Regions from separate parts of the Vibrio sp. 704 genome, predicted to be linked through region 2. Evidence: riboswitches for the same ligand, from Rfam matches in the RefSeq annotation. Region 2 holds a riboswitch; the other holds the start of a gene.

Region 1 (5,092 bases), on a different contig from region 2:
AGGGGGTCAGGGTGGCGGCGAGATAATTGCTCAAGGCACTCCGGAAGATGTGTCGCAAATCGAGGGTTCGCACACAGCTCACTTCCTCAAGCCTATGTTGAAGTAGAAAAAACAGGTAAAGTATCGAGACCAGCAAGTGCTGGTCTTTTTTCATTCAAAACAACGCAATAACTATGGCTACTATACATGTAAGTGGAACAAAGCTTTCTCCCGAAAAAGTACAGGTTCCCCTCAATCGCAAGTTTCTCATTGCCTTGGCAACACTATTTGTGTTAGCAATGCACTTTTTCATGCCCAACCCCGGCGGTTCGGGGCTTTCGCTTTCGTTCAATGCGACAACTTGGATTGCTTTTAGCTTTGCATTAGGCATTGGGTGTTACCAACTTGCGAATAATCGAGTACTACGTTACTCAAAACTAACCATCGGCTTGTTCATTAGTGCTCTTATCATGACGGTGCCCATTCTGTACCCAAATGCGAATAGCAGTTTGGCAGCCAATAAGCTCATTGGCCTGTGGTGTGGTGTCCTGTTCTTTATTGTCTTACAACAATTTCATTTCAGTAATAAACATCGCCAACGCCTATTATGGTTCATTGTCCTTGCGGTTGTTATCGAAGCCATTTTTGGTTTGACACAATATCTGTATCTCAAACCAGGCAATCCGTTTGGTTACGACACGGTGGCCAATCGTCCTTATGGTATTTTCCAACAGCCCAATGTAATGGCCAGCTTTCTTGCGACAGGGTTGGTGATTGCCAGCTATTTACTTGCACGTCAGCCCTACAAATACGACCGTAAGTTAAGCGATGTTTACCTTCTCTATGCCGTACCAGTTTTAACTTTACCACTAATTGTGGCGTTGGCTTCACGCACTGGTTGGTTAGCCTCGGTCATCGCCGTGTTGTTGGTCATTCCATACATGTACCGCTTTGCAACCAAAGGGCGCTTTATCCGCTGGGTTGTGTCACTTGTAAGTGGGCTCTTACTCTCAGTCGTTGTCATGCATCTTGCCTTTCCTGATGGAGGTGGGTTAGCCGCAGAAAAAGTAAATATAGAGTCTCCTCGAGCGTATACTTTTCCGCAAACATTAGACATGGTGATTGAAAAGCCTTTTACTGGTTATGGATATGGCAAGTTTGAATCTGAGTACATGCTGTATACGGCTCGTCAACATGCCCTAAATGAGAATTACCCAGCTGGTTTGCCTGCCATGGATCATCCGCATAACGAGCTGCTTTACTGGGGAGTAGAAGGTGGCTTGCTGCCAATACTCGGCATCTTCTTAGCGATGGCACTGGTACTGTATCGAATCTATCAAGCCAAACGCGGAACTCGTCTTGCGTTGCTGGCCTTGTTTATACCTATCGTATTGCACTCACAACTGGAATACCCTTTCTACCACTCTCTCGTGCATTGGTTGATCTTCGTTATCCTGCTGTACTGGGTCGATCAGCGCGTCTCTCGTTATCGACAAGTCGGCTTTAGTAATGTGACCAAAAGCTTGCTGCGTGTTTTTAGTTTGGTACTTCCCGTTGCGTTTACGTTTTACATGGTAAGCGCATTACATACGAACTATGTATTGACGAAGTTTGAGACCACTAGACCAACTAACCCTGATATTCTGAATCAAGTCAGTAACCCTGTAGTTTGGAAAGACAGGTTTGATTGGGATGTCTACAGCACGTTTTTAAACCTTGGGCTGTACCAACAAGACGCAACCTTGATTCAGCCTTATATCGATTGGTCGCTAAAAATCATCAAAGATAAGCCTCGCCCTGCATTTTATAATAATTTGATTTTGGCCTACCAAAGCTTAGATGACTCAAGTAAAGCGGAGCAAATTAGAGCTGAAGCGCAGTTTTTGTTCCCGAAGATTGATTTCAGTGACGTCAATTACCGACCACCCTCTCAAGCAATCTCTGCCTCACCAGCCCCCACTTCAGGAGCTGAGTAATAAATACAAAAAAGCGAAGGGATGACCTTCGCTTTTCTTTATCTCATTACTGTATGATTTTATTCAGTGAGTGACTCTTCTAACGCTTTTAAGCACAGCGCAACGTTTTCAGATCGAGCGCCGTAACCCATTAAGCCAATACGCCACGCTTTACCAGCTAATGCCCCAAGGCCTGCACCAATTTCTAGGTTATAGGTTTCTAGCAAGTGAGCACGAACTTTTGCTTCATCAATTCCTTCAGGCACATAAATCGCATTTAATTGTGGCAACCGATGGGATTCGTCCACAACAAATTCAAAGCCTAACTTTTGTAAGCCATTTTTGAGTTTTTCATGCATCAGTTGGTGACGAGCCCAAGCGTTTTCTAATCCTTCATTTTTCAGTATCAATAAAGCTTCATGAAGCGCATACAAGCTATTAACTGGCGCCGTATGATGGTAACTACGCTTGCCTTCTCCACTCCAATACCCCAAAACTAAACTCTGATCGAGGAACCAACTCTGTACTGGTGTTGTTCTTGCTTGAATCTTTTCAATCGCGGCAGGAGAAAACGTCACTGGTGAGAGCCCAGGTACACATGACAAACATTTTTGACTACCAGAGTAAACCGCATCCAGTTGCCATTCATCCACTTTTAACGGCACACCACCAAGTGACGTCACCGCATCAACAATAGATAATGCATTATGCTGTTTCGCCAGCTTACCCAATGCTTGAGCATCACTGACTGCACCAGTTGAGGTTTCCGCATGCACAAAAGCAAGAATTTTTGTATCTGGGTGCTGTTCGAGTGCTTGCTCGACTTTATCAATGGAAACAGGCGTCCCCCATTCATCATCGACGATAACAACTTCACCACCAGCACGGACGACATTTTCGCGCATGCGTTCACCAAATACACCATTACGGCAGACGATCACTTTATCGCCTTTCTCGATCAAGTTTACAAAGCAGGTTTCCATCCCTGCACTACCTGGCGCTGAAACCGCAATCGTGAACTCATTGTCAGTTTGAAAGGCATACTTCAATAGCTGCTTGAGCTCATCCATCATACCGATAAACAGAGGATCAAGGTGACCTACAGTAGGACGGCTTAGTGCTTGTAACACTTGAGGATAAATATCAGAAGGACCAGGTCCCATTAAAATACGGTGAGGTGGAATAAAGCTTTGGATCGACATGTCAGCTCCTTGATTATCTTTTATCCTGAGCATTCTAAAAGTTCTATTCAATAACATGGCTCAGGTGTAGGGTTCTTCACCCTAATAGATTTTTCCTCTATCAGCAATTAGCCGTAAGTATGGAGGTCAAACCAGTGTCACAAAATCGTTAATAAAAAACACCATAAAGGTTGAAATATTGATTGACATTAAGGTCTCAAAACCGTTCAATGTTTGAGCTTTATGTAGAAGAGGAGCGCTACCCAGGTAGATGATTTGTGGAACCGCAATTCCAACACCAATCATTGAGGGGGAGTAGTGCCGAGGTAAGTCAAAGTTGCAGGATTTGACTTGTCGGTTGAATTGGGCTGAATCCCATCAACTGTCATCAGCGCAGTCTGATGAAGGGCTTCTGAGGGTAAATTTTTCAAATAGCATTCTAAATACCTCTCTTTTTGCTCTGTTCCTTTTCTCACTAAACATTGGATGTACAATTTTTTAGGAAGTCGTGGGAGAACGCAGTGAGCGCATTTAACGTAGCTAAATTCGGTGGAACCAGTGTTGCCAACTTTGAGGCAATGAGTCGTTGCGCCACCATTATCGAAAACAATCCAACTACTCGCCTGGTCGTGAGCAGCGCTTGCTCTGGCGTCACCAACCTATTGGTAGAACTCGCCAACGGTGTTCAGGATCAAACGCACCGTACTGAGCTGCTACAAAATTTGGCCAACATTCATGACGCCATTTTAACTCAGCTCGAAGACAGCACGAAAACTGCTGCCGAGGTGTATGGCATATTAGATACCGTAACCAGCCTGGCCGAGGCTGCATCTATCCAAGCTAGTGCGAAGTTAACCGATCATTTAGTCGCATGTGGCGAACTCATGTCGACGCATATTCTAACTCAGTTAATGTGTGAGCGAGGCATTCAAGCTGTGCGCTTTGATATCCGCGATGTGCTGCGTACTGATGACAACTTTGGTCGCGCGGAGCCAAACATTGAAGCAATTTCGACGCTTGCGCAAGATAAACTCGTACCACTTTGCCAACAATCCGTTGTTGTTACTCAAGGCTTCATAGGATCTGACGAAGCCGGTAATACAACAACATTAGGTCGAGGGGGCAGCGATTACAGCGCCGCCTTAATTGCTGAGAGCGTTAAAGCAGCAGGGCTAGAAATCTGGACTGATGTTCCAGGTATCTACACAACAGACCCGCGAATTGCACCAAAAGCCTCACCAATTCCCGAGATCAGCTTTAGTGAAGCTTCAGAAATGGCTAACTTTGGCGCTAAAATCCTTCACCCTTCTACGCTAGTACCCGCATTACGCCACGACATTCCGGTATTTGTAGGGTCATCGAAAGAGCCAGAAAAAGGGGGAACTTGGATTCGCCACCAAATCGAAAGCTCACCGTTATTCCGTGCGCTAGCTTTGCGTTGTAACCAAACCATGGTAACGCTACGCAGCGCCAATATGTTCCACGCATACGGCTTCTTAGCAAAGGTCTTTGAGATCCTTGCAAAGCATAAGATCTCTGTCGATTTGATCACAACATCTGAAATCAGTGTATCGTTAACACTTGATCAAACCGATACATCCGGCGGCGCGCCGCAGCTGCCGCAAGCTGTACGAGAAGAGTTAGAAGAGCTATGTAAGGTAGAAGTTGAACATGACCTATGCCTCGTTGCTCTCATTGGTAACAACATGAGTGAGAGTAAAGGCTACGCGAAACAGGTTTTTGGCACGCTAGAAGATTTTAACCTACGCATGATTTGTTATGGCGCTAGCCCTCACAACTTATGCTTCTTGCTCCATGAATCAGTATCGAAACAAGCCATACAAAAACTCCACACCGAGTTGTTTGAGAAGTAAGTTCAACTCAATAAAACAAAGGGCTGCGTATTTGCAGCCCTTTGTCGTTTCATTAGTTGTTACATTTGGACGAGGTAAACATCAATTTAACCGTTAATGTTTG
Region 2 (5,092 bases):
ATAATGCATAAGGTAGCTGTGTTGATACGTGATCAATGTGGTTACAACGTGCACCCGTCGATGACAAGATAGTCGTATCTGAGATTGGTGAACAATGGTCACCGAATACCGCACCAGCTAAAACCGCACTCAACATCGGTAGCATTAGCGCTACGTCTGTTGCACCAGCCATGTCTCCGGCGATTGGAAGCATGATGCCGAACGTACCCCATGAAGTACCTGTTGAGAACGCCATCAGGCCAGACAACAAGAATAAGATAACTGGGAGCCAATGAGGGTTGATATTTCCCTGCGCCATTGTCGAAAGGTAAGTACCAGTCTTCATATCACCGATAACAGAGCCAATGGTCCAGGCAAATACTAAGATTAGAATCGCACCAAACATAGACTTAGCACCAATCCAAAGTGTACGTGCGATCTCAGCCATTGGTAGACCTTGCTTCACAACAGTAAACAGTGCAACTGCTAAGCCAAGCAAGCTACCGTAGATTAGTGATGTACCTACATCTGTATTTTCAAAAGCACCAAGAAGCGCAAACTCCTTACCATCAGCAGCCAATGCTTGGCCACCCGTGTAAAGCATTGAAGCGATAGTCGCGATAATCAGCGTCACGATAGGAAGTATCAAATCTGACACTTTACCCTTTTCACTTTCACGGATATCTAGCTCTTCATTTAGGTCATGCGCTTCTTGCGAGTCATTTTCTTTGTCTTTATCAAAGCCACGACCTTGCGATGCAGAGATCTCATGCTCACGCATTTTACCAATATCAAGACCAAACCACGCAACAGCGAACACCATTAGCAGCGCAAAAACGGCGTAGAAGTTCATTGGGATAAGACGAACATATGCGCCAAGAGCCGAATACTCTGTGATCCCATGTGAGACTAAGATCCCGCCAATAATAGTAATAATGTAAGCACCCCAGCTAGAAGCAGGCATAATTACACACATTGGAGCAGCGGTTGAGTCTAGAATGTACGCAAGCTTAGCGCGAGACACATAAAAGCGATCGGTTACTGGGCGAGAGATCGCACCAACAGCAAGGCTATTAAAGTAATCATCGACAAAAATGAATACGCCTAAAAAGGCGGCAAGAAGTTTGGAGCCGCGTTTACTCTTAACTCGAGATTGTGCCCATTCAGCAAAAGCACGAGTACCGCCAGATAACGTTAATAAAGCTGTTGTCATACCTAATAAGATTAGGAAGCCAACAATGCTCATGTTCCAAGTGTTAATTCCGCCATCTTCAATAAAGACAGAAGAAACTTGAGAACTGACGTAACCTGCGGTGTCGCTGATAGACCAGCTATTAAGTAGCACCGCACCTAGCACGATACCTACACCCAAGGAAACTAATACACGTCGAGTCAAAATCGCCAAAGTCAAAGCGACAATAGGTGGCAATAATGAAACAGGAGAACTAGAAAAATCTATTAAATTCATGATCTTCAAAAACCAAAGTTTGGCTAGAGATCTACTGCAGACAAGTCACGTAGCATACGATACGTGCTCATGTTGAACTTAGCGACAGGGAAGCGAACACTCCACCCAACCCTACAGTAGCGCTCCATAGTTTAATGTGAATATATACTATGGCAGTGTTGTTCCTTTCAGATACAACCCCAGCAAGTAACTTTGATGAGTTACTTACTTCGGCAATCTTCGCCTTCCACTATTATTCATTGGCATCACCCCAATAATAGCTACTCTTCGAGACCGCGCCTCTACGGCAACAACAAACAATTAACCACTAACTGTACAAATTAACAACAAATTGTCTGCAATATTGCATCAGGTGGCAGCCATTGTACTTATGATGAGAGTCAATGCAACACATCAAACTAAATTAAACAAATAAATAATGGCTGAGATAATTTATAAACCTTGCCTACTTCCATAAGTTTTGTGCAACTGAAATCACATCAATCATGTTATTTATGAAACATTATTACTACCTTAGAAATATCATGGTTTATCTTATATCAATAAATTAAGGATATATGACACACCATTAAAGATGGATGCTTCATATTTTTAAGTAATAACTCAAATTTTTTTATAAAAAACCAAGCTGTCACTCTCTCTATACAATAATGATTGTTGATTTTAGTTCTCATCTAATAATGATTTATTTCGAGTGTAATAATATTAATTGCTTTAAAAAATAGTCAAATTTAAACAAAATCTTGATTTAGCATTTGCACATAAGGAAAAGATAAAGTTAAATATAAGGACTCTTTGTTTATTTATAGATTGGCATTATTTAATCGTAACGATAAAAAGTGCCCAACACATTAACCTTTTAATAGGAATCGTTATGTCAGAGCTGACTAAAACCCTTCTAAATATCCGTAGCCTTCGTGCATTTTCTCGTGAGCTGACTCTAGAACAATTGGAAGAAGCTCTAGATAAACTCACTACTGTCGTAGATGAGCGTCGTGAAGCAGAAGAAGCAGAACGCGCAGCACAAGCAGAGCAAGAAGCTAAGCTTGCAGAGATTGCTGAGAAAATCGCTCAAGACGGTATTGACGTAGAAGCACTTATTACTGCGCTATCTGGCGAAACTAAGACGAAAGGCAAAGCGAAGCGCGCACCTCGCCCTGCTAAATACAAATACACAGATTCAAACGGTAATGAGAAAACTTGGACTGGCCAAGGTCGTACACCTTCGGCGATTCAAGAGCAACTTGATGCAGGTAAATCTCTGGATGAGTTCCTAATCTAGATCCATGCTATTTTTAAAAGGCTCCCATAGGGAGCCTTTTTTATTTAAACCATTACAAAAAAAAAGGCACATTTCTTAATGTGCCTTTTACTTTAGTTACAGAATAGTTAATTAAACCGCTTCGTATTAACGTTCCCAGTATGCTTCTTCTAGGCTATCTTCTCGCTCAGGAAGTCCGCGCGACAATCGTGGTGAATGTTGCACGAGAACTTCGTAGCTAGCACGGTTTGCGTATTTGCAGACTTGAGAAAAAGAAGAGTAAGTTAAATACTCGTTACTGTGCTTGCTTGAATTAGGCACATTTTCTTTATGGTATTTATTTGCTGCCATATCATGAAGAACAGCAGATAACGCAGCATCACCTGCGCCATTTGTATTCTTAATTTTTTCTGGGCCACCCATATATGGCGAGATATGCGAGTACACTTTTATTGGCGTCTCGCATGAGTCTTTTTTCGCCGGACGACTGAATTCATAACGATTAAATTCAGCAATTGACCCTGGAAGTAATGGCAAAGAAGTTTCGCGCTTCGCGCTATCCTCCGTATACCCAGCCATAAATAGACCTACAGGACCCGCCGTGCACAATACTAGATCAGCCCACTCCAATGTTTTATCAGACGCAGCAAGTGGATCAGATTCCCCCGTCAGAGCTTCTGCTTCATCTTCATTCATCGCAACGACTGAAACGTTATCTCGAATGAATTCTTGCCAATATTTAGGGTCATCTTGAATAACAAACTTTGTGCCTAAAGTCAGAACAACAGGCACATCATTCTTTTTCGCGTACTCAATCGCTTTCATTGTTGCTTCCGGCATTGGGTCGCCGTCTTTGCAACGTACTAGATATGACGTCAGTACAAGTGCTGATGCATTTTTAAAGATTTTCTCTGGAATGCTATCAGGATGGAGTTGGTTCATTTGCCCTTCGCTGATAGCAAAAGTACGTTCACCGTCTTCTGTGATAAGAGCAAAACAACGGCCAATTGCACCATCTACACCTTGTAGGTAGTTCAAATCCATGCGGCTTGATGTATTACAAAGATAACGGTAACCGTAGCTGCCAATCTTAATATCCTGGCTCATCACTCCAAGTAGTGTGGAGCGGTCATCCGCTAGCACGGAGTAGTTATGTAGCGTGTTACCAATTGTACCGCCCGCATACTCATTGGTAATCAAGTTCTCTTCTTTCAGTTGCTGGTATAACTCTTCTGCTCTTTCGTCATCGATAACCAAAGAGTGACCTTTACTCAGACCGTACTTTTCAATCACATCCGTTGTAACTTTTGCTTCAATATCAACCAAGGTTTGGTCAATACCAATGATGTGAGTGCGCGTCATCTTCTTGCTTTCTTGTGCTTGGCTCACCAGCGGGTCACGAGCATGAACAGGAAAATAGTGCTTCGATTTGCGTTGTCCAGGAAATTTCATATTGTCAGTCTGAGTAAGGGGATGAAAAGGAGAGCGGATTCTATACCGCTAATAATAAAGCAGCAATAAAAGCGATTATAGCAAACGTTTGCTGACTACTTTTTTCTTTTAGGTGGCTTATTCACCTTCCATAAAGCTGAGATCTGGTAGTTGCTCAAGGTGCTCGCTATAACGCTTTAGGTTGAACTCACCTTCATTCTTCATCACATCAAAAATCTCAATTGACATCGCACATGCCATCATCGCAACCGCATCTTCACGTGGTGTGCCAGTCATCATTAAACGCATAAGGGTTTCTTTTACTTTAAGCGGGTTGCCATCTTCGAGCTGATTTTCCACAATTTCAATCAACTCACTTTCTTGCATAAATTGGTTTTCTTCTGTCATTTGGTGTTTCCTCTTGGATTTTGGCCAACTATGCCATATATACCTCTTCTATACTTGCGAAATTACTCGTTCGAATCTTTGTTGAAGAAAAATCCAGCGAAACGAATTGTGATTTCGATCTCGGATCTGTCACCGGTCTGTGGATTCTGATAGAATCTGCATCCCGTTTATTTAAGTGGTGTTTAGTAATGTCTGATAACAGCCAAAAGAAAGTCATCGTCGGTATGTCCGGCGGCGTTGATTCATCTGTTTCCGCGTATCTTCTAAAGCAGCAAGGCTACCAAGTAGAAGGCCTTTTCATGAAGAACTGGGAAGAAGATGACAACGAAGAATATTGTACAGCGGCAGAAGATCTTGCTGACGCTCAGGCAGTATGTGACAAGCTAGGCATCCACCTACACACTATCAACTTTGCTGCCGAATACTGGGATAACGTATTTGAGTACTTCCTTGCTGAATACAAAGCTGGCCGTACTCCGAACCCTGACATTCTTTGTAACAAAGAAATCAAGTTCAAAGCATTCCTAGAATTCGCTGATGAAGTA

The links. Region 2 has a riboswitch for lysine ahead of tet(35) (tetracycline efflux Na+/H+ antiporter family transporter Tet(35)). Riboswitches for the same ligand answer to the same signal wherever they lie in the genome.
Region 1: another riboswitch for lysine. It lies ahead of lysC (lysine-sensitive aspartokinase 3); the one in region 2 lies ahead of tet(35) (tetracycline efflux Na+/H+ antiporter family transporter Tet(35)).

Annotation. Positions count from the first base shown of each region.
Region 1 covers NZ_JAWOUH010000016.1:88,500-93,591, forward strand. The annotation lists gene uvrA (excinuclease ABC subunit UvrA) at 1-106, shown strand, start outside; gene R7R24_RS18495 (PglL family O-oligosaccharyltransferase) at 174-1,955, shown strand; gene R7R24_RS18500 (pyridoxal-phosphate-dependent aminotransferase family protein) at 2,015-3,136, opposite strand; lysine riboswitch at 3,357-3,535, shown strand; gene lysC (lysine-sensitive aspartokinase 3) at 3,637-4,989, shown strand; gene metH (methionine synthase) at 5,076-5,092, opposite strand, start outside.
Region 2 covers NZ_JAWOUH010000003.1:192,551-197,642, reverse strand. The annotation lists gene tet(35) (tetracycline efflux Na+/H+ antiporter family transporter Tet(35)) at 1-1,447, opposite strand, end outside; lysine riboswitch at 1,557-1,739, opposite strand; gene R7R24_RS06920 (H-NS family nucleoid-associated regulatory protein) at 2,322-2,729, shown strand; gene R7R24_RS06915 (inosine/guanosine kinase) at 2,856-4,160, opposite strand; gene R7R24_RS06910 (hypothetical protein) at 4,278-4,547, opposite strand; gene mnmA (tRNA 2-thiouridine(34) synthase MnmA) at 4,736-5,092, shown strand, end outside.